3 regions of the Streptomyces odontotermitis genome follow, and region 3 is predicted to be linked to each of the others. Evidence: predicted binding sites of a transcription regulator. Region 3 holds the regulator's gene; each other region holds the start of a gene.
The links. Region 3 encodes HspR, which represses chaperone genes until heat shock. Its sites were predicted from a motif close to TTGAGNNNNNNNNNCTCAA; they were not measured.
Positions count from the first base shown of each region.

Region 1: the regulator HspR is predicted to act here: its motif matches at 7,377-7,395, upstream of dnaK (molecular chaperone DnaK).
Region 2: the regulator HspR is predicted to act here: its motif matches at 2,526-2,544, upstream of clpB (ATP-dependent chaperone ClpB).

Region 1 covers NZ_JBNJLS010000002.1:540,702-553,339, reverse strand. Annotated here, with positions in the region: gene ACQB60_RS08620 (DUF6345 domain-containing protein) at 1-673, opposite strand, end outside; gene ACQB60_RS08615 (ABC transporter substrate-binding protein) at 852-3,677, opposite strand; gene ACQB60_RS08610 (ATP-binding protein) at 3,864-4,925, shown strand; gene ACQB60_RS08605 (vWA domain-containing protein) at 4,922-6,760, shown strand; gene ACQB60_RS08600 (OsmC family peroxiredoxin) at 6,881-7,306, shown strand; gene dnaK (molecular chaperone DnaK) at 7,454-9,328, shown strand; gene narI (respiratory nitrate reductase subunit gamma) at 9,330-10,055, opposite strand; gene narJ (nitrate reductase molybdenum cofactor assembly chaperone) at 10,052-10,627, opposite strand; gene narH (nitrate reductase subunit beta) at 10,711-12,318, opposite strand; gene ACQB60_RS08575 (nitrate reductase subunit alpha) at 12,320-12,638, opposite strand, start outside.
Region 2 covers NZ_JBNJLS010000035.1:556-5,817, forward strand. Annotated here, with positions in the region: partial or broken gene ACQB60_RS44470 (helix-turn-helix transcriptional regulator) at 1-165, opposite strand, end outside; gene ACQB60_RS44475 (helix-turn-helix transcriptional regulator) at 295-1,212, opposite strand; gene ACQB60_RS44480 (hypothetical protein) at 1,587-1,940, shown strand; gene ACQB60_RS44485 (pyridoxamine 5'-phosphate oxidase family protein) at 2,047-2,478, opposite strand; gene clpB (ATP-dependent chaperone ClpB) at 2,629-5,232, shown strand.
Region 3 covers NZ_JBNJLS010000039.1:7,964-20,601, reverse strand. Annotated here, with positions in the region: gene ACQB60_RS45390 (hypothetical protein) at 1-424, shown strand, start outside; gene ACQB60_RS45385 (helix-turn-helix transcriptional regulator) at 453-944, shown strand; gene ACQB60_RS45380 (hypothetical protein) at 1,272-1,775, opposite strand; gene ACQB60_RS45375 (heat shock protein transcriptional repressor HspR) at 1,896-2,348, opposite strand; gene dnaJ (molecular chaperone DnaJ) at 2,355-3,545, opposite strand; gene grpE (nucleotide exchange factor GrpE) at 3,582-4,265, opposite strand; gene dnaK (molecular chaperone DnaK) at 4,265-6,136, opposite strand; gene ACQB60_RS45355 (WecB/TagA/CpsF family glycosyltransferase) at 6,518-7,303, opposite strand; gene ACQB60_RS45350 (NAD-dependent epimerase/dehydratase family protein) at 7,315-8,301, opposite strand; gene ACQB60_RS45345 ((Fe-S)-binding protein) at 8,768-11,050, shown strand; gene ACQB60_RS45340 (FG-GAP repeat domain-containing protein) at 11,302-12,638, shown strand, end outside.

The DNA.
Region 1 (12,638 bases), on a different contig from region 3:
CCTGGGTCGCGCCCACGGCCGCCACGGAGGGCGCCTGGCCGTGGTAGATGTCCCAGCTCGCGTTGAGCCACGCGTCGCAGAACGTCTGTCCGGCCCGCCACTTCTCCCAGAACTTCTTGCCGTAGTCCGGGCTGTCGATGCTCGTCGTCTCGAAGCCGAAGATCATCCGGAAGCCGATGTTGGGACCGCCCCACGTACGGATGGGGGAGTGCCCGTCGAGGACGCGCAGCGAGTTGCAGGTGGACCAGAAGATGTAGTTGACCTTCTCGTTGCCCAGCGACATCCGGTTGGAGATCGCGTCGCTGCGGCCGTCCCAGACCGCGCCGAGTGGCGCGAAGAAGACGCCGTTGCCGTCCATGCCGCCGTGCCCGGAGTGGTACACGGCGCACACCGCGTCCATCCCGTAGCGGTCCTGCCAGTTGTCGTACGTCTCCTCGTACGCCCACACCTGCGCGCCGCCGTCCGCGAACCAGAAGTTGCGGTCGTAGAACTGCTGGAGGTACGCCAGCCAGCCGGTGGCGTCCTCGTGCGTGTGGTAGAGAGTCGCCTGGTTGACGAACTTCTGGATGCTGAAAGCCCCCCACCAGCCGAACGTCGAGTCGCGGTCACCGGCTGCTCCGGGTTTCTCCAGTTGAAGCGGAGACGGACCCCGGTCCGCGTAATTCATGCGCATGGCCTAACCCCCTGCGATGGACTTCTCACCCCTGGCTCTCCCTGGGGTGAGAGGGGCCTCAAAGTGTCACCGCGACGGGTGCTTGGACAGGTGGCATTCCGGACATCTGGCGTGCGCAACGGGCATATCGTGGGCCTCTGGTGTCCCGGTGGAGGGCGCATCCGGGGTGGTACGGCGGTCACTTGAGATAGACGCCGGTGGGGTCGATGTGCCCGAACGGCGCGTGGTACTTGACCCCGCCCACGGCCGAGCCCCAGAGCGCGAAGAGGCGGGGGCAGTAGACGGGCACCTGCGGGATCTGTCCGGTGAGGATCTGCCGCCCCAACTTGGCCCAGGCGTCCGTTGATTCGATCAGCCCCGGCGCCTTGTGCGCCGCGTCGATCCCGTCGTCCACCTCGGTGGACTCCAGGTGGGCGTAGTTCACGCCGCCGTCGGCCACCGACGCGCTGGCGAACAGCGGCTCCACCGTGTTGGACCCCGAGGGCCACTCCGAGTTCCAGCCCGTGACGTAGAGGTCGAACTCGTTGTCCAGCGCCCCGATGGTGTCGTAGTACCTGTCGAACGGGATCTCGTGCAGGGTCACCCTGAACCCGGCCTTCTCCAGGGCCTGTTCGACCGCCGGTGCCGCTGCCCGGTTCTCGCGCAGGTCGTTATAGGCATAGACGATCTTCTGGCCCAGCGCCCCGGCCTCCTTCAACAGGGCCCGGGCCCGCTCCGGTTCGCCTTCCGGATCGGCCTTCTTCCGGAACGGATCGGAGTTCTGGTAGCCCTGCACGGGCGGGCTGAACAGCGAGCCGGTGACCTCGCCCTGGGTCGTGCCGCCGACCGCCCGCAGATAGCGGCCGGAGGGGAAAGCTCGGGCGAGGGCTTCGCGGACCCGCTTGTCCCTGATCCGGTCCGTGTTGATGGTGGCGGCGAAGAGGCCCGGCTGCGTCCGGTTCAGCGAACGGCCCATCGCCGCCTTGTTCTTGAGGACCTTGGCGGCCAGCTCCGCCGGGACGCTGTTGGACCAGGTCATGCTCGTGCGGTCGGCGCCGTCGGCGAGCAGCCTCCGGGTGGACTCCGCCGGGTCCACGCCGTAGCGCACCCGGAACCCGTCCACGTACTGGTGGCGCACGGCGTCCGTGCGCGGGTCCCACTCCTTGTTCCGTACGAGGTCGAGGCTCCGGCCCGGCCGCAGCCCCCGGACCCGGTAGGGGCCCGAGGCCACGGGAGCCCTGCCGTACGCCTTCTTGGTGTCCTTCTCCGGGGGTACCGGTGCGGAGGTCGGCAGGGCGAGCACGAAGGGGAGTTCACCGCGCGGGCGGTCGAAGTGGAAGACGACGGTGCGGTCGTCAGGGGTCTCCAGGACAGTGTCGGGAAGGTGGTCGCCCCGGTAGGGGCCGTCCGGCAGCGCCTCGCGGAATTGGTCGCCGGAGAGCCACTGCTGCAGATGGGCCGGGCCGTCGGCGATGAAAGCGGCGTAGCGGCGCTCGATGCCGTGCCGGACGTCCTTCGACGTGATCGCCGAGCCGTCCTCGAACGTGAGGCCCTTCTTGAGGGTGTACGTCCATGTCCGGCCGCCGTCCGAGGACGTGCCCGTGTCGGTGGCGAGGTCGCCGACCAGGGTGAGGCGGCCGGACTCGCCCTCCGTCTTGTACGTGGTGAGCGTGCGGCTGAGCAGGGTCTGCGTCGTCTGCTCGTCGACCAGGAAGGACTGGCCCGGGTCGAACTGTGTGAGGGGCTGGCGCTGCAGCACCTGCACTGTGCCGCCCTTGCGCGCGCCGGGCACTTCCTTGGCGGGGCCGGTGGAGTCCGCGGCGGAGCCGATCGCGACCGCGCGCTCCGGGCCGTCGGCGGAACTGCCGGAGCCCTTGTCCCCGGAGCTCCCGGTGCCGCCGTCCCGGCCGTCCCCGCCGCTTCCGTCGCCGCCGATGCCGGGCAGGAGGATCGCCGCGGCCGTGATGACGCCCGCGCTGAGCGCGGAAGCCAGGGCGACCGTCAACGGGCGCCGCATCAGGCGGCGTCGGGAGGTGCCGACAGGAGCGAGGGCCGCGCGGTCCCGGGCGGCTCCCGCGTCGCGCAGCGTCGGGGTCGGGGGCGCGAGCGGGGCGAGCCGGATCGTCCGGTCCGGCCGCAGGAGGTCCGCCGCGTCCGGGGAGCGGCCCGCCGCCACCGCCGAGAGGACCGGCTCAGCCCGCTCCGCCGAGAGCCGCCGGACCGGGTCCTTGTCGAGCAGGCCCATGATGACCGTGCCGAGCGCGGGGACGGCCGTCCCTGGCGGCTCCGGGTCCTGGAGCAGGGGAGCGGCGAACAGGGCCGCCGGGTCGTCCGCGTGGTACGGATGACGGCCGGTCGCGGCGTAGTAGAGCGTGACCCCGAGCGAGAACAGGTCGGACGTCGCCGATGGCTCCGCGCCGCGGACCCGCTCCGGGGCGAGGAACCCGGGCGTGCCGATGATGCCCTGCGTGATGCGCGGCAGACCGGAGCTGGGGCGCAGCGAGATCCCGTAGTCGGTGAGGGTGATCCTGCCGCGCGGGCGACCCGACTCGTCCGGCGCGAGAAGGATGTTGGCCGGTTTCACATCCCGGTGCAGGATGTCCAGGCGGTGCCCGGCCGTCAGGGCCTTGAGCACGGCGGCGCCGATCCCCGCGACCTCCGCGTCCGGCAGCGGCCCGCTCTCCCGGACCACCGACTCCAGGTCGGCCGCCCCGGTGACGTACTCCATGACGATCCACGGCAGCCCGTCGTGCTCGATCACGTCCAGCACGCTGGCCACGTGCGGATGGTGGCTCAGGCGCGCGGCGTGCTCGGCCTCGACGCGGGCTCGCGCGATCCGCTCGGCCCGCTCCTGCTCGCTCAGGCCGTGCGGCACCTCGATCGCCTTGAGCGCGGCCTGGCGGCCGAGTGCCTCGTCGTCCGCGAGCCAGACGCTGCCCATGCCGCCGCTGCCGAGCCGCCGGCGCAGCCGGTACCGGCCGATGCTGCCGCTGCCGCTGCCGCTGGCCTGGTTGTTCCCCGGCATCCCCAATTCCCCCGCGTCGAAGCCTGGTTGCTGGCCGCATCGAGCAGCGCGGCGTCCAGGATGGCAGGTCGTCCCGGAAGTCACCCCGAAAAATGGGCTGCGCCTCGGGTCACACGCGGCACACACTGTCCGTATCGGACATCGCGCCCCTGCGCGCCCCCTCACCCACCATGAAGGAGTCTGCGCGTGCAGGCAGCCGTCAGTGTCACGCCCGCCAGAATTCCCGAGCTGCTGCTCGGGCTCGCCACCGTGCGTCCCGTCTTCCTCTGGGGCGCGCCCGGCATCGGAAAGTCCTCGCTGGTGCGGAAGTTCGCGGAGTCGCTCGGGCTCGAGTGCGTCAGTCTGCTCGGGACGCAGCTCGCGCCCGAGGACCTCATCGGGGTGCCGCAGATCCGCGACGGGCGCTCCGTGTTCTGCCCGCCCGAGTCGATCGCCCGCGACGAGCCGTACTGCCTCTTCCTGGACGAGCTGAACGCGGCGACGCCGGACGTGCAGAAGGCGTTCTACTCGCTCATCCTCGACCGGCGGATCGGGAACTACGAGCTGCCCGAGGGGTCGATCGTGATCGGCGCCGGAAACCGTGCGACCGACAACGCCCTCGCCCGGCCCATCGCCTCCGCCCTCGTCAACCGCCTTGCCCACGTGCACCTTTCGGCCTCGGCGACGGACTGGCTCGGCTGGGCGGCGGGCGCGGGGATCCACCCGTGGGTCACGGACCATCTCACCGACCGGCCCGACCACCTGTGGTCCAAGCCGCCCAAGACGGAGGAGCCGTTCTCCACGCCCCGCTCCTGGCACATGCTCTCCGACGCGCTGCACTCCTTCGGGCCGACCCTCGACGAGGACACCCTGAAGGTCATCGCCCACGGACTGCTGACGCCGACGCACGCGGTCGCCTTCTGCGGGTACGTGAAGATCGTGCGCAGCCAGTTCGGGCTCGACGCCGTCCTCAAGGGCGAGGCGCGCTGGCCGCACCGGCTGGAGGACCGGGATCTGCTCTACTACCTCGCCGAGTCGTTCAGGGGGCGGCTCGCCAAGGAGCTGCCCGCCGCCAAGGAGCACGCGTCCCCTGCCGTGCGGCAGACCGCCTATCGCGCCAAGTCGCTGCTCGTGCAGCTCGCCGAGATATCCGTCGAGGTCGCCCAGACCGTCATCGCCGACGACGTGGACGGCAATCCGCTGCTGCCCGCGTGGTTCCTGGTCGAGGCCGCCCGTGACATGCCCCGCCTCGTCGAGGCCCGCCGATGAGCCGCGTACGGCGGAAGGGCGGGAAAGGAGACGGGGGGAAGGGAGACGGCGGGAAGGGGGAAGGGCGGCTCGATCCGGCAACCGAGGCGTATCTCAAGGGACTTGAGCTCGTGCGGCGCAATCCCGCCCTCGATTCGTTGGACGCCGACTTCTGCCGCAGCGGCTGCGGGGTGGCACCCGCGCACGGGTACGCCCTCGTCGACTCGGACGGGTGCGTGCACGTGCACCCGACCCGGCGGGCCGAACCCGCCGAGTGGGCCTGGGCGTTGGCGCACTGCCTGCTGCACCTCGGCTTCGGCCACGTCCCCGCCGCCAAGGGAGCAAGGACCCAGCCCGACCGGTACGAGCTGGCCGCGCGCTGCGTCGTCGTCCACCGCTTCCAGCAGACCTTTCCCGTGGGGCGGGCGCCCGACCACCTGCCCGCCGTCTTCCCCGGCGGGGACGAGGAGCAGCTCGCCGCCCGCTGGCGGCGCGACGGCATCCCGCCCGAGTACGAGCACTGCGGCGCCGGCGGCCCCACGCCCGACCAGGTCCTGGAGCCGTGGCCCGCCTGGTACGGCCCCGTCAAGGACTGGCAGTCGGTCTTCGCGCACGCGCTGACCCGCACCGTCTCCGCCGCGATGGACGTCGCGGGCGGGCGCCGCGAGGAGCTCAAGGGCGAGCGGGTGCCGACGCGGCCCTGGGAGCGGGCGCTGAACTGGTTCGTGTCCTCCTACCCCCTTCTCGGCGGCATCGCGGCCGGGATGACGGTCGTCGCCGACGCCGAACTCGCCCGCGCCCACGACATCTCCGTCGCCGCGGTGAACGCCGAGGCGGGCGAGATCTACATCAACCCGCTGCGGCGGTACGCGGACGAGGAGTGGCGCTTCATCCTCGCCCACGAGATGCTGCACGCCGCGCTGCGGCACGGGGACCGGCAGGGCGCCCGCGACCCGTACCTGTTCAACGTCGCCGCCGACTACGTGATCAACGGGTGGCTGCGGGAGATGGGTGTCGGCGAGATGCCCGAAGGGCTGCTGTACGACCCGGAGTTGGCGGGGCTCTCGGCCGAGGAGGTCTACGACCGGATCGTCACCGACCAGCGGCGGCAGCGGCGTCTCGCGACGCTGCGGGGGAAGGGGCGCGGGGACGTTCTGGGTGAGCCGCTCGGGCGGCCCGTGGGGGACTACGTGGATCTCGACGAGTTCTACCGGCGCGGCCTCGTGCAGGGCTTCGACCTGCACCACCAGCAGGAGCGCGGCCTGCTCCCCGGCGGACTCGTCGAGGAGATCCGGGCGCTCGCCCACCCGCCGGTGCCATGGGATGCCCGACTTGCCCGCTGGTTCGACGAGTTCGTGCCGAGGCCCGAGCCGCTGCGGACGTACGCCCGCCCCTCACGCCGCCAGGCCGCGAGCCCCGCCATCCCGCGCGCGGGGCGCCACTTCCCGCCCGAGGAGGTCGCCCGCTGCACCTTCGGGGTCGTCCTGGACACCTCAGGCTCGATGGGCCGCACCCTGCTCGGCAAGGCGCTCGGCGCCATCGCCTCGTACGCCGCCGCACGGGACGTACCGGCGGCGCGCGTCGTGTTCTGCGACGCCGCGCCGTTCGACGCCGGCTATGTGCCGGTGACCGAGATCGCGGGCCGGGTGCGGGTGCGCGGCCGGGGCGGCACCGTGCTGCAGCCCGGCATCGACCTGCTCCAGCGCGCCGACGACTTCCCGCCGGGCGCCCCGGTCCTCGTCATCACCGACGGCGCGTGCGACGTGCTGCGGGTGCGGCGCGAGCACGCGTATTTGGTGCCGGAGGGCGCGCGGCTGCCGTTCACGGCGCGAGGGCCGGTGTTCCGGGTGAGGTGAGGTGAGGTGAGGTGCAGTGAGCGGGGCGTGGCCGGTCCTGCACGCGCCCCGCCGCGAGGTGTGGTCGGATGGGTGCTTACGGAACGTTGCTCACCGCACACCACCGAAGGGATCCGCATCGTGGCTACCACGCGCTCCGCGCACACGGTCTGGGAAGGCAGCCTCACCGAGGGCTCCGGCACCGTGACCTTCGACTCCTCCGGCATCGGCCAGCAGCCGGTGTCCTGGCCGTCCCGCGCCGAGCAGGCAAACGGCAAGACCAGCCCCGAGGAGCTCATCGCCGCCGCGCACTCCAGCTGCTTCTCGATGGCCCTCTCGCACGGCCTGACCCAGGCGGGCACCCCGCCCACGAAGCTGGTCACGTCGGCGGACGTCACCTTCCAGCCGGGCACCGGCATCACCGGCATCCACCTCACCGTCGAGGGCACCGTGCCGGGCGTCGAGGAGGCCGCGTTCGTCGAGGCCGCCGAGGGCGCCAAGGCCAACTGCCCGGTCAGCCAGGCCCTTTCGGGGACGACCATCACGCTGTCGGCGAAGCTCGCCTGACGCCGGACCGCCGCACCTCACCGACTGCCGCGCTCCCTTCGAGGGGGCGCGGCAGTCGTGCTGTGCGGTCTTGACAGGAGCCCACTCAAGTTTTGTGCTGGAGACCTGGACAGCGGGGGCGTGGACAACCGGGAGAGGGGACGGGACATGGCTCGTGCGGTCGGGATCGATCTCGGGACGACGAACTCGGTGGTGGCGGTCCTGGAGGGCGGCGAGCCCACCGTCATCGCCAACGCGGAGGGCGCACGCACCACGCCGTCGGTCATCGCCTTCGCCAAGAACGGCGATGTGCTGGTCGGCGAGGTCGCCAAGCGGCAGGCGGTCACCAACGTGGAGCGCACCGCACGGTCCGTCAAACGCCATATGGGCGAGGCCAGTTGGCGCTTCCCCGAGAGCGGTGACGTCGACGGCACCCGCTACACCGCGCAGGAGCTGGCCGCGCGCGTGCTGCAGAAGCTGAAGCGCGACGCCGAGTCCTACCTGGGCGAGGACGTCACCGACGCGGTCGTCACCGTCCCCGCCTACTTCGACGACACCCAGCGGCAGGCCACCAAGGAGGCCGGGGAGATCGCCGGCCTGAAGGTGCTGCGGATCATCAACGAACCGACGGCGGCGGCCCTCGCGTACGGCCTCGACAAGGCCGACGAACAGCTCGTCCTCGTCTTCGACCTGGGCGGCGGCACCTTCGACGTCTCGCTCCTGGAGATGGGCGAGGGCGTCATCGAGGTGAAGGCCACCAACGGCGACACCAAGCTCGGTGGCGACGACTGGGACCAGCGGATCGTCGAGCACCTCGTGCAGCAGTTCAAGAATGCGTACGGGATCGACCTCGCCAAGGACAAGATGGCCCTCCAACGGCTGCGCGAGGGCGCCGAGAAGGCGAAGATCGAGCTGTCCTCGTCCAGCGAGACGGACATCAACCTCCCCTACATCACGGCCTCCGCGGAGGGCCCGCTGCACCTGGCGGAGAAGCTCACCCGGGCCCAGTTCGAGGCGCTCACCGCCGATCTGCTCGACCGCTGCAAGGAGCCCTTCCACCAGGCGGTCCAGGACGCGGGCGTGCAGCTGTCCGCCGTCGACCACGTGATCCTGGTGGGCGGCTCGACGCGGATGCCCGCCGTCACGGAGCTGGTGCGCGAACTCACCGGCAAGGACCCGCACAAGGGCGTCAACCCGGACGAGGTCGTCGCGGTCGGCGCGACGCTCCAGGCGGGCGTGATCCGCGGTGACGTCAAGGACGTCCTGCTGCTCGACGTGACCCCGCTGTCCCTCGGCATCGAGACCAAGGGCGGCATCATGACGAAGCTGATCGAGCGCAACACCACGATCCCCACCCGCCGTTCGGAGACCTTCTCCACGGCGGAGGACAACCAGCCCTCGGTCGGCATCCAGGTCTTCCAGGGCGAGCGCGACATCGCCGCGTACAACAAGAAGCTCGGCGTCTTCGACCTCACGGGCCTGCCGCCCGCCCCGCGCGGCGTCCCGAAGATCGAGGTGACCTTCGACATCGACGCCAACGGCATCATGCACGTCTCGGCGAAGGACGAGGCCACGGGCCGCGAGCAGCGCATGACGGTCACGGGCGGCTCCGCGCTCCCCAAGCAGGACATCGACCGCATGGTCAGGGAGGCCGAGGAGCACGCGGAGGAGGACCGCAAGCGCCGCGAGGCCGCCGAGACGCGCAACCAGGCGGAGCAGCTCGTCTACCAGACGGAGCGGTTCCTGCGCGAGAACGAGGAGCGTGTACCCGCCGACACGAAGACCGAAGTGGAGGCGGCGGCAGCGGAGTTGAAGGCTCTCCTGAAGGACGGCACGGACACGAACGCGATGCGCACGGCGGCGGAGAAGCTCGCGTCGGTCAGCCAGAAGATGGGCCAGGCGATGTACGCGAACGCGCAGTCCGCGCAGTCCGCGGAGCAGCCTCCGCAGGACGCCCCGGCCCAGGAGGACGTCGTGGACGCGGAGATCGTCGACGAGGACAAGGGGGACGGCACCAAGGGCGGGGGAGCGGGGAAGAGCTGACTCAGGACCCCGTCCGCTCCCACCCCCGCCGCGGCGGCCGCGGCCCCATCTGCCGGGGGTCGCGGCTGCGGTACACCACGTACGGCCGGAACAGGTACTGGACCGGGGCGCTGAACATGTGCACGAGGCGGGTGAAGGGGAGCAGGGCGAACAGGGCCATGCCGATGACCGCGTGGATCTGGAACGTGAGCGGGACGCCCACCATGGCGTCCACCTTCGGCTGCAGCGTGAACAGGCTGCGCGCCCACGGGGCGATCGAGTCGCGGTAGTTGTAGCCCTCGTCCAGGCCCGAGTTGGTGAGCTTCGCCCACATGCCCATGATGATCGCCGCGAGCAGGAAGACGTACATCACCTTGTCGTTGGCGGTGGTCGCGCGGAACACGGGCGCGTTGGTGCGGCGCCGGTAGATGAGCATGAGGATGCCGAGCACCGCGAGCGCGCCCGCCGCCGTGCCGCCCCACAAGGAGAGCCGGTGGTAGGCGAGTTCCGTCATGCCGACCTTGTCCGTCCACGACTCGGGGATGAACAGGCCCATGAGATGGCCCACCAGCACGAAGAGGATGCCGTAGTGGAACATCGGTGACGCGATGTTGAGGAGCTTCGACTCGTAGACCTGCGAGGAGCGCGTCGTCCAGCCGAACTTGTCGTAGCGGTAGCGCCAGATGAGGCCCGTGACGAGCAGCACGAAGGCGACGTACGGGAGGGCGCCCCACAGCAGCGTGTTCATGATCGGTCTCCGGTCAGTACGGGCAGCAGCCGGGTGGCGCCGAACGGTTCGAGGCCGACCTCCTCGGTCGGCGGCCCGGAGCGGGCCAGGGCCTGCGCCTCGGCGCGGTCCTTGGGCGAGGGCCCCGGCAGCGTCGTGCAGACCGCCGCGAGGACCGACGCGTAGGGCGTGCCGTGGTCGGTGAGGGCCAGGCGCAGGAGTTCCAGGCCGCTGCGGTGCTCCTCCAGGAGCAGTGGGCCCGCCTGCGCGGAGAACTCCAGGACGGCGGGGAGGAAGTCCGGCAGCTCCTCGCCGGTGAACTCCAGGCCGTGCTCCCGGTAGATCTGCTTGAAGCGGACCAGGGACATCCCGCGCCGCCGCGTGTCGCCGTCCCGCCACCAGCTCAGGTACAGGCTGTGCCGGTTCTTGAAGTCGAAGACCCGCACGTAGTCCTCGGCGAGCTCCTGCGGGGGAGTGGACTCCGCGTAGGAGAGGAAGTCCGCGAGCTGCGGGGCCGCCGCCCGCAGCAGGGGCAGCCGCTCGTGGAACTCCGCGTCGGGGTAGACCAGGCAGATCGCCGCGGCCTGGTACAGGACGGCGTGCGGCGTCGCCGGGGACGCCTCGCGCGCCGAGGACCTGCTCGCCCTGCGCGACCGGCTCTGCTTGCTCGACCTGCTCACGGGCGCTCCTCCACTTCGGGCTCCTTGTCGGCGGTCTGCCGCTCGCGCAGCGCGTGGAAGTTCTCGATCGTGACGAGGGGCAGCTGCTTGCGGCCCGAGTCCTGGCCGAACGGCCCGTCGCCGCCCATGCCGGGGCCGTCCTCGTAGTCGAGGCTGCACGAGTCCGGCAGGGCCGACTCCTCCAGCGCCTTCGCGTCGCCCATCGCGGCCGTCGGGATGACGTAGCGGTCCTCGTACTTGGCGATGGCGAGCAGGTGGTACATCTCCTCGATCTGCGCGGCCGACATGCCCACCGACTCCGCGATGGAACTGTCCGGCCGGTCCCCGAGGTTGATGGCCCGCATGTGCGAGCGCATCGCGGCGAGCTTCTCCAGGGAGGAGCGGACCGGGCCGACGTCCCCGGCCGTGAAGAGCGACGCGAGGTATTCGAGGGGGATGCGCAGGGTGTCGATCGCCCCGAAGAGGTTGTCCGCGTCCTCGCCGTCGTGGCCGGTCTCGGTCAGCGCGTCCACGACCGGGGAGAGCGGCGGGATGTACCAGACCATCGGCATCGTGCGGTACTCCGGGTGCAGCGGGAGCGCCACCTTGTGCTTGCTGATGAGGGCGTGCACGGGGGAGCGGCGGGCCGCCTCGACCCAGTCGTGCGGGATGCCCGCCTTCTCGGCCGCGCGCCGCACCTCCGGGTCGTCCGGGTCGAGGAACACCCCCAACTGCGCGTCGTACAGCTTGTGTTCGTCCGGCTCGGAGGCGGCCTCGGTGACCTTGTCGGCGTCGTACAGGATCACCCCGAGGTAGCGGAGGCGGCCCACGCACGTCTCCGAGCAGACCGTGGGCAGACCCACCTCGACGCGCGGGTAGCACATGGTGCACTTCTCGGCCTTGCCGGTCCTGTGGTTGAAGTAGACCTTCTTGTACGGGCAGCCGGTGACGCACTTGCGCCAGCCGCGGCAGTGGTCCTGGTCGACCAGGACGATGCCGTCCTCCGCGCGCTTGTACATCGCGCCCGAGGGGCAGGAGGCGACGCACGCCGGGTTCAGACAGTGCTCGCAGATCCGCGGCAGATAGAACATGAAGGTCTGCTCGAAGGCGAACTTGACCTTCTCGGCGGCCTGTTCACGGGTCTTGGCCACCATCGGGTCGAGGTCGCCGTGCTCCGGGGCGCCGCCCAGGTTGTCGTCCCAGTTCGACGACCACTCGATCTTCATGGGCTTGCCGGAGATCAGCGAGCGCGGCTTGGCCACCGGGTAGTCGTCGCCCAGCGGGGCGTCGGTGAGGTTCTTGTACTCGTACGTCCAGGGCTCGTAGTAGTCCTTGACCTCGGGCAGCTTCGGGTTCGAGAAGATCTCCAGGAGCGACTTGATGCGGCCGCCCTGCTTGAGCTTCAGGGCGCCCTTCTTGTTGAGCTCCCAGCCGCCCTTCCACTTGTCCTGGTCCTCGTAGCGGCGCGGATAGCCCTGTCCGGGGCGGGTCTCGACGTTGTTGAACCAGACGTACTCCATGCCGTCCCGGTTGGTCCACGCCTGCTTGCACGTGACCGAACAGGTGTGACAGCCGATGCACTTGTCGAGGTTCATCACCATCGCGACTTGAGCCATGACGCGCATCTCAGTACTCCACATCCTGCGAGCGGCGGCGGATGACCGTCACCTCGTCGCGCTGGTTGCCGGTCGGGCCCAGGTAGTTGAACGCCCAGGACAACTGGGCGTAGCCGCCGATGAGATGGGACGGCTTGAGGATCACGCGGGTCAGGGAGTTGTGGATGCCGCCGCGCTTGCCGGTGGCCTCGGCCTTCGGGACGTTCACGGTGCGCTCCTGCGCGTGGTGCATGTACACCGTCCCCGCCGGCATGCGGTGCGAGACGATCGCGCGGGCCACGACCACGCCGTTGCGGTTCACGGCCTCGATCCAGTCGTTGTCCTTCACC
Region 2 (5,262 bases), on a different contig from region 3:
GTGAGGGGTGCCGTCATCCGGATGCAGGAGGTTGTGGTCGAGCAGGCAGGGAGCCTGAGCGGCGAGTTGGCCGGGCACGCCGTTCTCACGAAGGGCGCGGGAGTAGACGATGGTTCCGGTCTCGCACAGCTCGTCGGGTCCGTGCCGGTGGGGCTCAGGCGCCACGGTTTCGCATCCTCCTTCGCTGACGCTGCCGGAGTTTATGCCTCGGGTAACCAGTTGACGGCGAGTAGTCGGGTGGTGGGTGCGGGGGGCACGTGCGGGTTGGCTTGATCTCGACGGTCGAGCAGTTGCTCAGCTCGTGTCGTTGTCCAGGATTCCGGACTTTGCTATGAGGTAGCCGAGTTGAGCCCGGCTGCCGCTGCCGAGAGCTGCCGCGATTTTGGCGATGTGGGCTCGGCAGGTACGGACGTTCATGCCCAGGCGGCGCGCTATGGCCTCGTCCACGAGACCTTCGATGAGGAGCCGGGCGATGGTGCGTTGCACACCGGTGATGCCATTGGCGGTGGGGGCGTAGGGCACTTCTTCGAGGAGCGGAGTTGCTCGGCTCCAGAGTTGTTCGAAGACCTTCGCGAGATAGGCGACGAGGCCGGGTTGGCGTATTTCCAGGGCGACTTGACGATCGTCGCGGGCAGGAATGAACGCGATCGCGTGGTCGAATATGAGCAACCGGTCGATCACTTCTTCCAGCGTCCGGATCTCCACGTTTCCCTGGGCAATGCGCTCCGCGTACGCGAGAGTTCCCTGGCTGTGCCGCACGGTGTGCTGGTACAGGGTGCGCATGGTGACGCCGCGGTCGAGGACGGACTGGCCCCGTTTCAATGCCGCGTTGAGCGTGTTCTCGCTGCGGCCGCCCCCGGGTTGAACGGTGAGTACTTCGTAGCGGCATTCCGCCGTGGCGCGCTCTATGGCCTCTTCGATCCTTGCGTCACCTTCCAGGACGGTGATCGCGTGAGTCGTGGGCTCGGCCCGCGCGGTGATGGCCATGAATGGCTCGAAGATGTCGGTCAGTTCGACGGTGAGCCTTCGCCGTTCCTGGATCTCCCGCTCGATGGGATGGAGACGCTGTGCGAGCGCGGCGGAGGGGGACACCGGGCGAAGCCAGCCAGGGTCGTCCGGGTCGGGGTGCAGCAGGGCCGATTCCACGAGGCAAGGAGTGGTCTCAGCCTCTGCGCGCGCCAGGCGGCCATCGCTCAGTGCGATGGCGTACAACCTTGATCCCTCATCACACAGTGGGGTTGAGGGGTGAGGATGTGTCGTTTTCGCCCGTGTTATGTCCAAATCTCCACCCCCCAGGGTCCTGAACGTGCAGGAACATGATGCATCCACTGTGTGGCTTTGACGTGCTCGATTAGGACATCGTCTTGTTGGAGCCGGGGGAGTGGAACCTACCAAGTGAGGACGAAGCCGACCATGTTTAAGAGCATGCTTCGCTCAGTGCTTGTCGCCGCCTTCTCCGTAGGGTTGGTCGTGGGCGCGGTGAGTACGCTTGATTCAGCCCCGGATGGTGCGTCAGCGAGTACCTACTCCGTCTCCGCGACGCCTGGCGATATTGGCTGGAACGTGGGTCCGGCAGGGGCCGCGTCATGAGCACCCCTCCCGACGACCGCACCTTCCGCCGCGAAATGGCCACCGCCTACCGCTCCGGCTGGCACTTCATCGATCTCGTCACCGCCATCCCCGAGCAGGGCGACTCCCTCATGGTCACCCTCCTCGGCGAGCCCGTCGTTCTCGTTCGCGACGAGGACGACGAAGTGCGCGCCTTCCGGTGCCTGCGCCGCCCCCGCGGCGCCCCGCAGCCCGTGCGCTGTGCCATCCGGTACGGGATGGTCTTCGTCAACCTCGACCAGCGCGATCACGAGCTGGTCGGTGAGCGGCGCGGGCGCGGGCCGCGCTCCGAGTCCGCTCTGCCCACAACTGCCACCCCCCGCAGTGCCTGACGCGATTCCCCCGTCGTTGTAAATCGCGCAGGCGCTTCCCCCAGCAGCGGCGCCACCGTGGACCTGAACACGGTGGCGCCGCTGTGGTGTGTGCGGCCCGCATGCGTCAGGGAGCCTGCAAGGACCTGTGCCCCATCGCCCGGTCCAGCACGATCGCGATCACCACCCGGTCCGGGTTCGGCGACGGCACTCTCCCGTACCGCTCCTCGTAGCGCCGCTCCCCCTCGGCCACCTCCGCCGGATCCGTCCGCACCTCGGCCCGCCCCTCCAGCGTCGCCCATATCCTCCCCTCCACCTGGCAGACCGCCACCCGCGCACCCGGGCCGCCGTCCACGCCCGAGGCCGCGAGGACGTTCGTGACCTTCTTGCTGGACTTGTTCGCGAGGACGCGGGCGAGGCCGGCCTCGGGGTCGTACGTCACGCCGACCGGCACCACGTGCGGGGTGCCGTCCGGGCGGGGCGTCGTCAAGGTGCACAGGTGCCGCTCCCGCCAGAAGCTGAGAAACGGGGTACTCGGGTCTCGCGGGTCGATGGCCATGAGCGGGAACCTAGCTCTCCGGGACCTAGGTCCCTTCAGCCACCTCCTTGAGTGGAATAGGCTCAACTTTGTGTACGTTAGGTAAGTCATGGCGATGGCCATGGGCGTAGCCGTAGTGCCGTAGAGAGGTCTCAGGAGGAGAAGAGCAACGTGGACGCAGAGCTGACCAACAGGAGCCGGGACGCGATCAACGCGGCGACCAGTCGCGCGGTGAAGGACGGGCACGCGGACCTGACCCCCGCACACCTGCTGCTCGCGCTGCTGGAGGGGCAGGACAACGAGAACATCACCGACCTGCTCGTCGCCGTCGAGGCCGACCAGGCCGCCGTGCGCGCCGACGCCGAGCGGGCCCTCGGCGCGCTGCCCAGCGTGACCGGGTCGACCGTCGCCCCGCCGCAGCCCAGCCGCGAGATGCTGGCCGTCGTCGCCGACGCCGACCAGCGGGCCAAGGAGCTGGGGGACGAGTACCTCTCCACCGAGCACCTGCTCATCGCCACCGCCGCCGAGGGCGGGAGCGCCGGTGAGATCCTGAACAAGCACGGGGCGTCGGCGAAGAAGCTGCTGGACGCGTTCGAGAAGAGCAGGGGAGGGCGGCGGGTGACGACACCCGACCCGGAGGGGCAGTACAAGGCGCTGGAGAAGTTCGGGACCGACTTCACCGCGGCCGCGCGCGAAGGAAAGCTTGATCCTGTCATCGGGCGGGATCAGGAGATCCGGCGTGTTGTGCAAGTCCTGTCCCGGCGTACCAAGAACAATCCCGTCCTCATCGGAGAGCCCGGCGTCGGCAAGACCGCCGTCGTCGAAGGGCTCGCCCAGCGCATCGTCAAGGGGGATGTGCCCGAGTCGCTGCGCGACAAGCGGCTGGTCTCGCTGGACCTGGGCGCCATGGTGGCCGGGGCCAAGTACCGGGGTGAGTTCGAGGAGCGGCTGAAGACCGTGCTCTCCGAGATCAAGGAGAGCGACGGGCAGGTCATCACCTTCATCGACGAGCTGCACACCGTCGTGGGCGCGGGCGCGGGCGGAGATTCAGCCATGGACGCCGGCAACATGCTCAAGCCCATGCTGGCGCGTGGTGAGCTGCGCATGGTGGGCGCCACCACCCTGGACGAGTACCGGGAGCGCATCGAGAAGGACCCGGCCCTGGAGCGGCGCTTCCAGCAGGTGCTCGTCGCCGAGCCGTCCGTCGAGGATTCGATCGCCATCCTGCGCGGGCTCAAGGGGCGGTACGAGGCGCACCACAAGGTGCAGATCGCCGACAGCGCGCTGGTGGCGGCCGCCGCGCTCTCCGATCGCTACATCACCTCCCGGTTCCTGCCCGACAAGGCCATCGACCTTGTGGATGAGGCCGCCTCGCGGCTGCGCATGGAGATCGACTCGTCCCCCGTCGAGATCGATGAACTCCAGCGCTCCGTGGACCGGTTGAAGATGGAGGAGATGGCGCTGGCCAAGGAGACCGACCCGGCCAGCCGGGACCGTCTCGCCAAGCTCCGCCGCGACCTCGCCGACAAGGAGGAGGAGCTGCGCGGGCTCAACGCCCGCTGGGAGAAGGAGAAGCAGTCCCTCAACCGCGTCGGTGAGCTCAAGGAACGTCTCGACGAACTGCGCGGGCAGGCCGAACGCGCCCAGCGCGACGGGGACTTCGACACCGCCAGCAAGCTGCTGTACGGGCAGATCCCTTCGCTGGAGCGGGAGTTGGAGGAGGCCAGCGAGGCCGAGGCCCAGCAGGAGGCCGCCAAGGACACCATGGTCAAGGAAGAGGTCGGGCCCGACGACATCGCCGATGTCGTCGCCGCCTGGACCGGGATTCCCGCCGGGCGCCTCCTGGAGGGCGAGACGCAGAAGCTGCTGCGCATGGAGGACGAGCTCGGCAAGCGCCTCATCGGGCAGACCGAAGCCGTGCGTGCCGTGTCCGATGCGGTGCGGCGCACCCGCGCGGGCATCGCCGATCCCGATCGGCCCACCGGGTCCTTCCTCTTCCTCGGCCCGACGGGTGTGGGCAAGACCGAACTCGCCAAGGCCCTCGCCGACTTCCTCTTCGACGACGAGCGGGCCATGGTCCGCATCGACATGAGCGAGTACAGCGAGAAGCACAGCGTGGCCAGGCTGGTCGGGGCTCCGCCCGGATACGTGGGATACGAGGAGGGCGGTCAGCTCACCGAGGCCGTGCGGCGGCGCCCGTACTCCGTCGTCCTGCTCGACGAGGTGGAGAAGGCGCACCCGGAGGTCTTCGACATCCTGCTCCAGGTGTTGGACGACGGGCGGCTGACCGACGGGCAGGGGCGCACCGTCGACTTCCGCAACACCATCCTCGTCCTCACCTCCAACCTGGGCAGCCAGTTCCTGGTCGAGCCGCTCAGCACGGAGGAGGAGAAGAAGCAGCAGGTCCTTGAGGTGGTGCGGGCCTCCTTCAAGCCGGAGTTCCTCAACCGGCTCGACGACCTCGTCGTCTTCTCCGCGCTCACCAAGGACGAGCTCGCCCACATCGCCGAGCTGCAGATCGGGCGACTCGCCAAGCGGCTCGCCGACCGGCGCCTGACGCTCGACGTCACGCCCGAGGCGCTGGCCTGGCTCGCCGACGAGGGCAACGATCCGGCGTACGGGGCGCGGCCGCTGCGCCGCCTCATCCAGACGTCCATCGGTGACCGGCTCGCCAAGGAGATCCTGGCGGGCGAGGTGAAGGACGGGGACACGGTCCGCGTCGACGCCTTCGGGGACGGGCTGATCGTGGGGCCGGCCACGGGCAAGTCGCTGTAACCGGTCGCTGCGTTCCCCGCTGTCCGCAGC
Region 3 (12,638 bases):
CGAGCTCGGCGAAAGCCTGTACAAAGACGCCTTACGCGAGGGCCGCATCCACCGGGTGGAGGTCGACGAAGCTCCCTGCCTGCTACGCCTCGGTCTTCTCCGGGCACCTACCGAGTGCGCCACATGGCTGCTGCCCGCCACTCCGGACGTCGCCCTGACTCGTCTCCTCCACGACGTCGTGGGCACCATCGCCGGTCAGCGAGCTCGAACAGCGGCACTTGCCTCGGTCCTGGAATCGGTCGCGCCTCAGGGCGTGGCGGCGCCACCCAGACCAGTCGGCTCCGGTCTCACGGTCCTGCGCGGATTTCACCACATCGACCAGGCCATAGACGAGGCCGTGGAGGCCACTTCACGAGAAGCGCTCGCCATCCAGCCGGGGGCTCGGGCACCCCAGGAGCTGGCCGCCCATGCCCTTCCCCCGTGAGCATGCGGTACTCGCTCGCGGTGCCCGCATGCGCACGCTGTATCAGCACACGTCCCGCCACTCGCTCGCCACCGTCGCGCATTTCGAGCAGAGCACCGGCGACGTCGAAGTGCGCACCCTCGACGAAGTCACCGAACGACTCCTCGTCTTCGACCGCACCGTCGCCTTCATCCCCGCCAACCAGGACCGCACGGTGGCTCTCCGGCTCCACCAGCCGGATGTCGTGCACCACTTGGTCGCCATCTTCGACTGCCTGTGGCACAGGGCGACCCCCATGTATCCGGTCGCGGCCCACCCACCCACTGGCCAGGGAGGCATCACCCCGCGACAGCGGGCCATCGCCGCTCTCCTGACCGAAGGTCTCACCGACGGTCAGATCGCCACCCGCCTCAGCATGAACGTCCGCACAGCCCGCGTCCACATCGCCAAACTCGCCACCACTCTCGGCAGCACCAGCCGCGCCCAACTCGGCTACCTGCTCAGCCAGTCCAACGCCCTCGGCTCAGGCTTCGCCCGCTAGCCCCGCTAGCCCCGCCATTTTTTCTAGCCTCTTTGGGCCTCCTGACCCCATTAGTCCCTCCCTGTCCCCACCCCCGCACCCTGCACAGCAACAAGATGACGCTGGTGCCGCACCCGCAGGGCCCTGCATCGTGGATCCCGGCGGGACACGAGACACGGGGGGCCTCTGCCGAGGTCCGTCCCGCCGTGCGGAAGGTCCTGCGGCACAACTCCGACCGCAGGGCCGACTTTCCCCGGGCGTGCCCCGGCCGTCGACCTCCACCTGCTGCGCCGGGAGGAAGCCGGGGCACGCCCACCCTGCCCCTCGTGGGCAGGGACAGTCAGCCCACTAACCCACCCACCCCCGCAACAACCCCACCCGCTCAGCCCCCCGAGGCGACCCGCCCTCCCACGCGCGGCCCCACTCCGACATGGACGCCAGCGTCGTGGACATCGTCGCGGCGCCCTCCGTCAGGCGGGACAGGAGTGTGCGGGAGAGGTCGACCTCGGTCTGGGAGTAGCCCGTGGCCGCGGCGACGTACGCCGTCAGTTCGTGTTCCTCGCCGTCCGGGGACTCCACGCACACCGTCATCGCCGGGGCCTCGTCCGCGCCGCCGAGGCCGACCGTGAGGGCCAGGTCCACCACCGCGCCCACCTGGCGCTTCAGGGACTTCACGGGGATGTCCGCCACCGTCAGGGCGTGCACGTCCTCCCAGAGCCACAGGCCCGACTGGTTGTGGCCGAGGGCCACCACGCCCTCCGGTGTCAGGCGGACGCCGGGGGCCAGGCCCGACGGCTTCGCGCCCACGTACACATCGCCCTCGGCGATCCAGAACAGGCCCACCATGGCCATGTGTTGCTCACTTCCCCCACAACGATCACGTGATCAGGTCGCCCTCCGCAACGCGCGAAGGGGCCGGGAGGTTCCCGCCTCCCGGCCCCTTTGTACAAGCACTTCGCACGCGGAGAAGTGTTAGTCGCCCGGTCTCTTCGGGCGCCACACCACCAGCGCACTCGTCTGCTGCACATCCTGGTACGGCACCAGGTCGCGGCGGTACGAGGCGTGTACCGCCGCCTCACGTTGCTGCATGGCGGCGGCGGCTCCCTCCACGGCCGCGGAGAGCTCCGCGACGCGGGACTGGAGCGCGGCGACCTGGTTCTCCAGCTCGATGATGCGCTTGATGCCGGCCAGGTTGATGCCCTCTTCCTGCGACAACTGCTGCACCTGGCGGAGCAGTTCGATGTCGCGGGCCGAGTAGCGGCGGCCCCGGCCCGCGGTGCGGTCGGGGGAGACCAGGCCCAGGCGGTCGTACTGGCGGAGGGTCTGCGGATGCAGTCCGCTCAGCTGTGCCGCCACCGAGATGACGTACACCGGGGTTTCGTCGGTCAGTTGGTAGGGGTTGCGTCGGCGGCCGTCCCTGTCCACTTTCCGTCACGCTCCCTTCGCGGCCTGGAACAGTTCTGCCCGCGGATCCTCGCCCGCAGTCGCCTTCCGGTACGACTCCAGTGCTTCCTTCGCCGAGTCGGTGAGGGAAGTGGGAACCGTGACTTCCACCGTCACCAGGAGGTCGCCGCGGGTGCCGTCCTTGCGGACCGCGCCCTTGCCGCGGGCCCGCATCGTACGGCCGTTGGGCGTCCCCGGCGGCAGCTTGAGGGTCACGGGCGGACCGCCGAGGGTCGGCACCTTGACCTCGCCGCCGAGCGTGGCCTCCGCGAACGTCACCGGCACCGTCACCGTGAGGTTGTCGCCCTTGCGGCCGAAGACCGGGTGGGCGTCGACGTGGACAACGACGTACAAGTCGCCCGCCGGGCCGCCCCGTTCACCGGGAGCGCCCTTGCCGCGGAGGCGGATGCGCTGACCGTCCGAGACGCCCGCCGGGATGCGGACCTGCATCGTGCGCGAGGACTTCGCGCGGCCCGAGCCCTTGCAGGTGTCGCAGGGGTCCTGGGCGATCAGCCCGCGGCCCTTGCAGTCCACGCAGGGGTCGGTGAGCGAGAAGCCTCCGCCGCCGCCTCGCGATACCTGGCCGGTGCCCACGCACGTGGGACACACGCGCGGTGAGCCGTTCTTGTCGCCCGTGCCCGAGCACGCCTTGCAGGGGGCCTGGGACGACATGCGCAACGGGACCGTCGCGCCGTCCACCGCCTCCGTGAAGCTGAGCGTGACCTCGGACTCGATGTCCTGGCCGCGGCGCGGCTGCGTGCGCGTCCCCGCGCCACCGCCGCCCCGGTTGAACAGGCCCCCGAAGACGTCACCGAGCCCGCCGCCGAAGCCGCCGGCGCCGCCCGCCCCACCGCCCTGGGCGCCGCCTCCGAAGAGGTCGCCCAGGTCGAAGTTGAACGTGCCGCCGCCGGCGCCGCCGGGGCCCGGCCTGAAGCCGCCGTTGCCGAAGAGAGCACGCGCCTCGTCGTACTCCTTGCGCTTCTTGGGGTCGCCGAGGACGTCATTCGCCTCGGAGATCTCCTTGAAGCGCTCCTCCGCCTTCGCGTTTCCCTTGTTGGCGTCCGGATGGTTCTCGCGCGCGAGCTTCCGGTACGCCTTCTTGATCTCGGCTTCGGTGGCGTCCTTGGGGACGCCGAGGACCTTGTAGTAGTCCTTCTCGATGAAGTCCTTGGTGCTCATCGGCCTCGACGTCCCTCCTCACTCATCTCAATGCCGTCAGCCCTCGTCCGGGCCACCGGTCTCCTTCTTCTCGTCCGCCTCGGCGGCCGAGGCGTCGGCGGTCCCTTCCGACTCCTTGACCGTCTGCGCGCCGGGCTGCGGCTCGGCCACCGCCACGCGCGCGGGACGGATGGTGCGCTCGCCGATCCGGTAGCCGGGCTGCAGGATCGCCACGCAGGTCGTCTCGGTGACGTCCGGTGCGTAGCTGTGCATCAGGGCTTCGTGGATCGTCGGGTCGAAGGGCTCGCCCTCCTTGCCGAACTGCTGGAGGCCGAGCTTCGCGACGACGGTCTCCATGGATTCCGCCACCGACTTGAAGCCGCCCACCAGCTCGCCGTGTTCACGGGCGCGGCCGATGTCGTCGAGGGTCGGGAGGAGCTCGGTGAGGAGGTTCGCCGCGGCGATCTCCTTCACCGTCACCCGGTCCCGCTCCACCCGGCGGCGGTAGTTCTGGTACTCGGCCTGCAGCCGCTGGAGGTCCGCGGTGCGCTCGTTGAGCGCGGTACGGACCTGGTCCAGCTGGGCGGTCAGGCCGACCGACTGGCTTGCGTCCCCGGCCGGGGCCGCCGGGCCCTCCTCGGTGGAGGGCTCGGCGGCCTTCGGCGCCGCGTCATCAGGGGTGGCGCCGGAGGGGACGTCGGGGTTCTCGGCGTCGCCGAGGCCCGGGGTCTCCTCAGTCATCAGGCGGCGCCGCCCTTCGCGTCACCGGGCTTCTCGTCGTCGACGATCTCGGCGTCCACGACGTCGTCGTCCTTCGACATGTTCGGGGCCTCGCCACCCGGAGCGGCACCCTCGGCGCCACCCGCGGCCTGCGCGCCCTGGGCGTCGGCGTACATGGCCTGGCCCAGCTTCTGCGAGACGGCGGCGACCTTCTCCGTGGCGGTGCGGATCTCGGCCGTGTCCTCGCCCTTGAGCTTCTCCTTCAGCTCGGTGACGGCTTCCTCGACCTCGGTCTTGACCTCGCCGGGGACCTTGTCCTCGTTGTCCTTGAGGAACTTCTCCGTCTGGTAGACGAGCTGCTCGCCCTGGTTGCGGGACTCGGCGGCCTCGCGGCGGCGGTGGTCCTCGTCCGCGTACTGCTCGGCCTCCTGGCGCATGCGGTCGACCTCGTCCTTCGGCAGCGAGGAGCCACCGGTGACGGTCATCTTCTGCTCCTTGCCCGTGCCCAGGTCCTTCGCGGTCACGTGCATGATGCCGTTGGCGTCGATGTCGAAGGAGACCTCGATCTGCGGGACGCCGCGGGGCGCGGGCGGCAGGCCCGTGAGCTCGAACATCCCGAGCTTCTTGTTGTACGCCGCGATCTCGCGCTCGCCCTGGTAGACCTGGATCTGCACCGACGGCTGGTTGTCCTCGGCCGTCGTGAAGATCTCCGAACGCTTCGTCGGGATCGTCGTGTTGCGCTCGATCAGCTTGGTCATGATGCCGCCCTTGGTCTCGATACCGAGGGACAGCGGGGTCACGTCGAGGAGCAGGACGTCCTTGACCTCACCCTTGAGGACACCGGCCTGGAGCGAGGCGCCGATGGCGACGACCTCGTCCGGGTTCACACCCTTGTTGGCCTCCTTGCCGCCGGTCAGCTCCTTGACCAGGTCGGCGACGGCGGGCATGCGGGTGGAGCCACCGACGAGAACGACGTGGTCGATCTCGCTCAGCTGGATGCCGGCGTCCTTGATGACGTTGTGGAACGGCGTCTTGCAGCGCTCCAGGAGGTCGGACGTGAGCTGCTGGAACTGGGCGCGCGTGAGCTTCTCGTCCAGGTGCAGCGGGCCCTCGGCGGAGGCCGTGATGTAGGGCAGGTTGATCGTGGTCTCGGTGGAGGAGGACAGCTCGATCTTGGCCTTCTCGGCGGCCTCACGGAGGCGCTGGAGCGCCATCTTGTCCTTGCCCAGGTCCACGCCGTGGCCGTTGTTGAACTGCTTGACCAGGTAGTCGACGACGCGCTGGTCCCAGTCGTCACCACCGAGGTGGTTGTCGCCGTTCGTGGCCTTCACCTCGACGACGCCGTCGCCGATCTCGAGCAGCGAGACGTCGAAGGTGCCGCCACCGAGGTCGAAGACGAGAATGGTCTGGTCGTCCTTGTCGAGGCCGTAGGCCAGGGCGGCCGCCGTCGGCTCGTTGACAATACGCAGGACGTTCAGGCCCGCGATCTCGCCGGCCTCCTTCGTCGCCTGGCGCTCGGAGTCGTTGAAGTACGCCGGGACGGTGATGACCGCGTCGGCCACCTTCTCGCCCAGGTACGACTCGGCGTCGCGCTTCAGCTTCTGCAGGATGAAGGCACTGATCTGCTGGGGGTTGAAGCCCTTGTCGTCGATGTCCACCTTCCAGTCGGTGCCCATGTGGCGCTTGACCGACCGGATGGTCCTGTCGACGTTGGTGACCGCCTGACGCTTCGCGACCTCGCCGACGAGCACCTCACCGTTCTTGGCGAAGGCGACGACGGACGGCGTGGTCCTGGCGCCCTCTGCGTTCGTGATGACGGTGGGCTCACCGCCCTCCAGAACGCTGACGACGGAGTTAGTCGTGCCCAGGTCGATGCCGACCGCACGTGCCATTTCGATTCCTCCAGATACCTTCTTGAGTGGAACTGACTCAAGGATGCATGACCCATCGGACATCGTCAACAGACCTGAGTCGAGGCCACTCAACTTTTATCCCGCCCTTACAGGCAGGAACGCGACACGGGCGAGGCGCCGCAAGCCTTTTTCCCGCTTTGTCGGGGTAGACCAGCGGTTCGCCCCGCGGTCACTGCCGCAGCAGCTCAAGCACCCCCTTCTCGGCACTGAGCCGCCCCGCGTACCCCCACGGCCCGTTCGCGTCGCCATCCGCGTCGCCGCCTGGTCACGCACCGCCCCGTTCTCACCGCTGGGCGCCCCGGAGGCGTAGAACCGGAGGCGTAGAACCGGAGGCGTAGAAGCGGTGAACGAGTGTGATCCTCAACGGAGTTCACCGTTCTGCGGAACCGGCAGGATCCTCGGCGGGCGCACCGCGATGCGCGCCAGGTACTCCGGGTTGTTGCGCAGATAGCGGCGCCACCGGCGGCGCGGCTCCTTCGACAGGCGGTACGCCCGCTCCAGGCCGCGGCCGCGCATCCACTCGGGCGCCTGCGGCACGCGGCCCGTGTGGAAGCCGAAGGCGGCGCCGACTCCGAGCAGCGCGGACGCGTTCAGGCGGGGCCGGTGGGAGGCCATCCAGCGCTCCTGCTTCGGCGTGGCCAGGCCCACCCAGACCAGGTCCGCGCCGCTGGCGTTGATGCGCGCGACCGCCTCCTCGTCCTCGGCCCCGGTGAGCGGGCGGAAGGGCGGGGAGTGAGTGCCCACGATCCTCAGACCACGGAATCGGCAGGTGAGCCGGGAGGCGAGGAGCTCGGGCACGCCGGGTCCGCCGCCGTACAGGTACGAGGTCCAGCCTCGCTCGGCGGCCCGGCGCAGCGTGGCCAGCATCAGGTCGGGCCCGTAGACCCGGTCCATCCACCACGCCCCGGCCCGGTGCCCGGCCCACACCATGGGCATCCCGTCGGGGACGGTGAGCCCGGAGGCGTTGTGGACGGCGCGGAGTTCGGGGTCGCGGACGGATTCCATGACGCCGTGGACGCCGGTGACGCAGACGTAGCTGCGGACGGCGCCGTCCGACTGCACCCAGCGGGTGATCTCGTCGAGGGCGACGCGGGGCCCGACGGCGCTGACGGCGGTGCCGAGCACATCGACGCGGGGGATCACCATGGCGGTCGCCGTCAGACCTGGTGGGGGCGGCCGTCGAGCTGGGCCTTCACCTGGTCGTACACCCAGCGGTAGGTGGGCTCCAGGCCCTCCAGGAGGGAGATCCCGGGCTGCCAGCCGAGCTCCTTGTAGATCCGGGTGTTGTCGCTGTTGCGGCAGCGCACCCCGAGCGGGCCCGGGATGTGACGGTGGCTCAGCTCGACTCCGGCGATCTGCTCGACGACGGCGTACAGCTGGTTGATGGAGACCAGTTGGCCGGAGCCGACGTTGAGGGGCTCGGTCACCTCGCTGCGGGCCAGGCGCAGGGTGCCTTCGACGCAGTCGTCGATGTAGGTGAAGGAGCGGGTCTGCTCGCCGTCGCCCCAGATCTCCACCTCGCGCGCGCCGGACAGGACGGCGGCGGCGACCTTGCGGCAGGCGGCGGCCGGTGCCTTCTCGCGGCCGCCGGTCCAGGTCCCGTACGGGCCGTAGACGTTGTGGTAGCGGGCGGCGCGGGCGGCGAGTCCGTAGTCCTCGCGGAAGTGGCGGGCCATGCGCTCGCTGAAGAGCTTCTCCCAGCCGTAGCCGTCCTCGGCCATCGCCGGGTAGGCGTCCTGTTCGCGCAGCGCGGTGACGTCGGCGTCGGTCTGCTTGTCGGCGGCGTAGACGCAGGCGGAGGAGGAGTAGAAGTAGCGGCCGACGCCGCTGTCGCGGGCGGCGAGCAGCATGTGGGTGCTGGAGAGGACGGACAGCATGCAGGCGGCCTTGTGGGACTCGATGAAGCCCATGCCGCCCGTGTCGGCGGCGAGGTGGTAGACCTCGCCGGCGCCGCCGTCGAGGACCTGCACGCAGGCGTCCCGCAGGGAGAGGTCGCGGACGGTGTTCACCGCGTCGGCGTGGACCTGGTACCACTCCTCGACCGGCTTGCGGTCGACGGCGCGGACGCTCTTCCCCTCGGCGAGCAGGGCACGGGTGAGGTGCCCTCCGATGAAGCCGCCCGCCCCGGTCACCACCGCGTCGATGTTCGCCACGCGCCTTCTCCTTCATCCACGCCAAATGGGCCAAACCCTGGCAAAAAATACATTCGTTGATCGTCAGCCCCGGCGCGCACAAGCACCGTCGGCCGGGTCGCCAGCCATTCAGCCGAGAAGTCGGCGCATTCTTCGCGCGACGGGCACAACGCATCCGCGCGCCGGGGCCCGCCGCCCGGCACCACCCCGTCTCATGCGCGCATGACCCACGTGACCGCCGCCCCACCGACCGCACGCCGGCCGGCATCGGCCTGTACGCGTGCAGCGGCGCCCGGCGATCCGGTTTGCCCGGTGAGGCAAGCCTGAGCGACACAGATCACCGCCGCCCTGGCTACAGTGCAACCCCGTAAATGGGTAGTCTCAGACGGACTCCATAAGTTACCGCTTAGTAATCGCGTGGCCGGCTGAGCCAGTCAGTCAGCTACGAAGTCCGCCTCGCAGGCCCGAGGAGCCCTCAATGCAACTCGCCGCGATCATCGTGTCGCTCGTCCTAATCGCGGTCGGCGTCGCGCTGTTCGGCCGTGCCATCCTCCAGATCTGGAACTTCGTACGGCTCGGCCAGCCCGTCCCCGCCGGCACCCGTACCGACGACCCCAAGCAGCGCACCATCACGGTGGTCAAGGAGTTCCTCGGCCATACGCGGATGAACCGCTGGGGCATCGTCGGCGTCGCGCACTGGTTCGTGGCGGTGGGGTTCTTCTCGCTGCTCCTGACGATCGTCAACGCCGTCGGGCAGCTCTTCAAGGCCGACTGGATGCTGCCGCTCATCGGTGACTGGGCGCCGTACAACATCTTCGTCGAGCTCATCGGCACGCTGACGATCATCGGCATCGCGACGCTCATCGTCATCCGGCAGCTGAGCCGCCCCGGCCGACCGGGCCGCAAGTCGCGCTTCGCGGGCTCCAACATCGGCCAGGCGTACTTCGTCGAGGCCGTCATCCTCATCGTCGGCGTCTGCATCTTCATGCTGCACGCCCTCGAGGGCGCCCAGCACCACGTGGACGGCTACGAGGCGTCGTTCTTCATCTCGTACCCGGTCGTCTCCTGGCTGGACGGGATGGACCTGTCCACCCTCCAGAACCTCACGTACTTCTTCGCGGGCCTGAAGATCGCGACCTCCTTCATCTGGATGATCACGGTCGCCCTGAAGACCGACATGGGCGTGGCCTGGCACCGCTTCCTCGCCTTCCCCAACATCTGGTTCAAGCGCGAGGCGGACGGCGACGTGGCGCTCGGCGCGCTGCAGCCGATGACCTCCGGCGGGGAGCCCATCGACTGGGAGGACCCGGCCGAGGACGCCGTCTTCGGTGTCTCCCAGGTCGAGCAGTTCTCCTGGAAGGGCATCCTCGACTTCTCCACCTGCACCGAGTGCGGCCGCTGCCAGTCGCAGTGCCCCGCCTGGAACACGGGCAAGCCGCTCTCCCCGAAGCTGCTCATCATGTCGCTGCGCGACCACGCGCACGCCAAGGCCCCGTACCTGCTCGCCGGTGGCGGCAAGTCCATGGAGGGCGAGGAGAAGGCGAGCGAGGAGCAGCTCAAGGACGTTCCCGCCGCCGCCCTGGCGGAGGCCGAGCGGCCGCTGATCGGGACGCACGAGGAGAACGGCGTCATCGACCCGGACGTGCTCTGGTCCTGCACCACCTGTGGTGCGTGCGTGGAGCAGTGCCCCGTCGACATCGAGCACATCGACCACATCGTCGACATGCGCCGCTACCAGGTGATGATCGAGAGCGCCTTCCCGTCCGAGGCGGGCACGATGCTCAAGAACCTGGAGAAGAAGGGCAACCCCTGGGGCCTGGCGAAGAAGCAGCGCCTGGAGTGGCTCAAGGAGGTCGACTTCGAGGTCCCGGTCGTCGGCAAGGACATCGAGGATCTGACGGAGGTCGAGTACCTCTACTGGGTCGGCTGCGCGGGCGCCCTGGAGGACCGCGCCAAGAAGACCACCAAGGCATTCGCGGAGCTGCTGCACATCGCGGGCGTCAAGTTCGCGATCATGGGCGGCGACGAGAAGTGCACCGGTGACTCGGCCCGCCGCCTCGGCAACGAGCCGCTGTTCCAGCAGCTCGGCCAGGAGAACGTCATGGCGCTCAACATGGCGTTCGGCGAGGAGCTCGACGACGACGGCAAGGCGACGGAGGAATCCCGTAAGCCCCGGTCCGCGAAGAAGATCGTCGCGACCTGCCCGCACTGCCTCAACACCCTCGGCAACGAGTACCCGCAGCTCGGCGGCGACTACGAGGTCATCCACCACACCCAGCTGCTCCAGCACCTGGTGGACGAGGGCAAGTTGATCCCGGTGACCCCGGTCGAGGGCATCATCACCTACCACGACCCGTGCTACCTGGGCCGCCACAACAAGATCTACACGCCCCCGCGCGAGATCATCGGCAAGGTCCCGGGGCTCAGGAACGAAGAGATGCACCGGCACAAGGAGCGCGGCTTCTGCTGTGGCGCCGGTGGTGCGCGGATGTGGATGGAGGAGCGGATCGGCAAGCGCATCAACAACGAGCGTGTGGACGAGGCCCTTTCCCTCAACCCCGACATCGTCTCCACCGCCTGCCCGTTCTGCCTCGTCATGCTGACCGACTCGGTCAACGGCAAGAAGAACGACGGCAAGGCGAAGGAGTCCATCCAGGTCGTGGACGTGGCGCAGCTCCTGCTCGACTCCGTGAAGACGCCGGTCGACCCGGCGGGCGAGGAGGAGTCGGCGGACGCGCCGGAGCCGGAGCCCGTCAAGTAGCGCGAACCGTACGGCCGAACGGCCGGTGCCGCCCCGGAAGGGACGGCACCGGCCGTTCGTCATGTCGGCGGGCAGGCACGTCGGTACGCCAGTACGCCGGTACGTCGGTGCCTGTGACCCCTGCGTGACCAAAGCGGCATCCCCCCGGGCTTACTCGTGTGCAGGGTGCAGGCGCATCATGTGGACGTTGTGACGTCTGGTGTGGTCGGGGTGGAGCGGCAATGCGGAGTGCGGGCATACGTGACAGTGGCGTGAGCGGGGACAGACCCGTGGGCCGGGGCCTGGGCTTGGGCCTGGGCCTGGGCCTGGGGCCGGTGCGGGGCGGGTACAGGGAGCGGGCGCGGCTCGTCTCTGTGGCGGTCGGCTGTGCGGCCCTGCTCACCCTCGCCACCGCCTGCGGCGGCAACGGCAGTGACAGCGGCGGCGGCTCCGGCAGCGGCAGCCACAAGCCCGTCAGCCTCGCCGGCAAGGGTGCCGCGCTCCGGCCCGTCCCGCAGGGCAAGGGCAGCCGCGTCGACGACGACTTCAACGGCGACGGCGCCCGTGACCTCGTACTCGACGACCTGGCGCACCCCGACGGGGGCGACGACGCCGGGATCGGAGTGCTGTACGGCGGTCCTGACGGACTGACGCCCGGGGCGCGGCAGTTGCTGACCGCGCACGCCAACGGGGCCCGCACCAAGGGCCAGCTGCCCGCCGCCTTCGAGTCGGAGGCGTCCTGCGATCTGAACAAGGACGGGTTCACCGACCTCGTCGTCTCCACCGACCCGCCGTACGACGGGCAGGGGCAGCCGCCCGTGCCGCTGCAGATCCTCTTCGGGTCGCCGCGCGGGCTCGCCGGCAAGGCCGTCAAGCTCCAGGTCCCGGCGCAGGCCCGGTTCGGCAACGACTGGGCCGACCAGCCCGCCTGCGGGGACTTCGACGGGGACGGCGCGAGCGACCTCGTGGTGCACGCCAGCGGGGCCCGGCTGAGCTTCCTGCGCGGGCCGTTCACGCGCAAGGGCGCCCCGCGCGCCGCCGGGAAGCCGCTGCTCTCGCCGGGCAACGACATCCTGCCGCTGCCCGCGACGGACGTGGACCGGGACGGCTACGACGACATCGTGGTCCGGAAGGCGGGCGGCACCCTCAGCGTCGTCCGCGGCGGGCCGAAGGGGCCCAACCGGACCGGGGTGCTGCTCCCGTCGGGAACCGACGTGGCCTTCGGACGCTTCGGGAAGGGCAAGGGCACGGACGCCGCCGTCGCCGGGCCGCGCGGCGTCGCGCTCCGGTACGACGTGCCGGGCACGGTGCGCGGCACGCTGGAGGCGCGCGACGTCTCCGTGGACGCCGGGGACTTCGACGGCGACGGGCTGAGCGAGCTCGTGCTGAGCGGGGCGGGCAGCGGAAGCGGGGGCGGCGCCGGGGACGTCCGGGTGCTGCGGGCCCGCGCGTCGGGGCTGGTGGAGAACGCCACCGCACTCGTCGGCCCCAGCGCCGGTTCCCGTTCTGCCCAGGGCACCACGCGCGTCCTGAAGGTCGCGGACTTCGACGGGGACAAGAAGGCCGACCTGGTGCTCCAGACGTCGCTGGCCTCCGGCGGGGACACGGT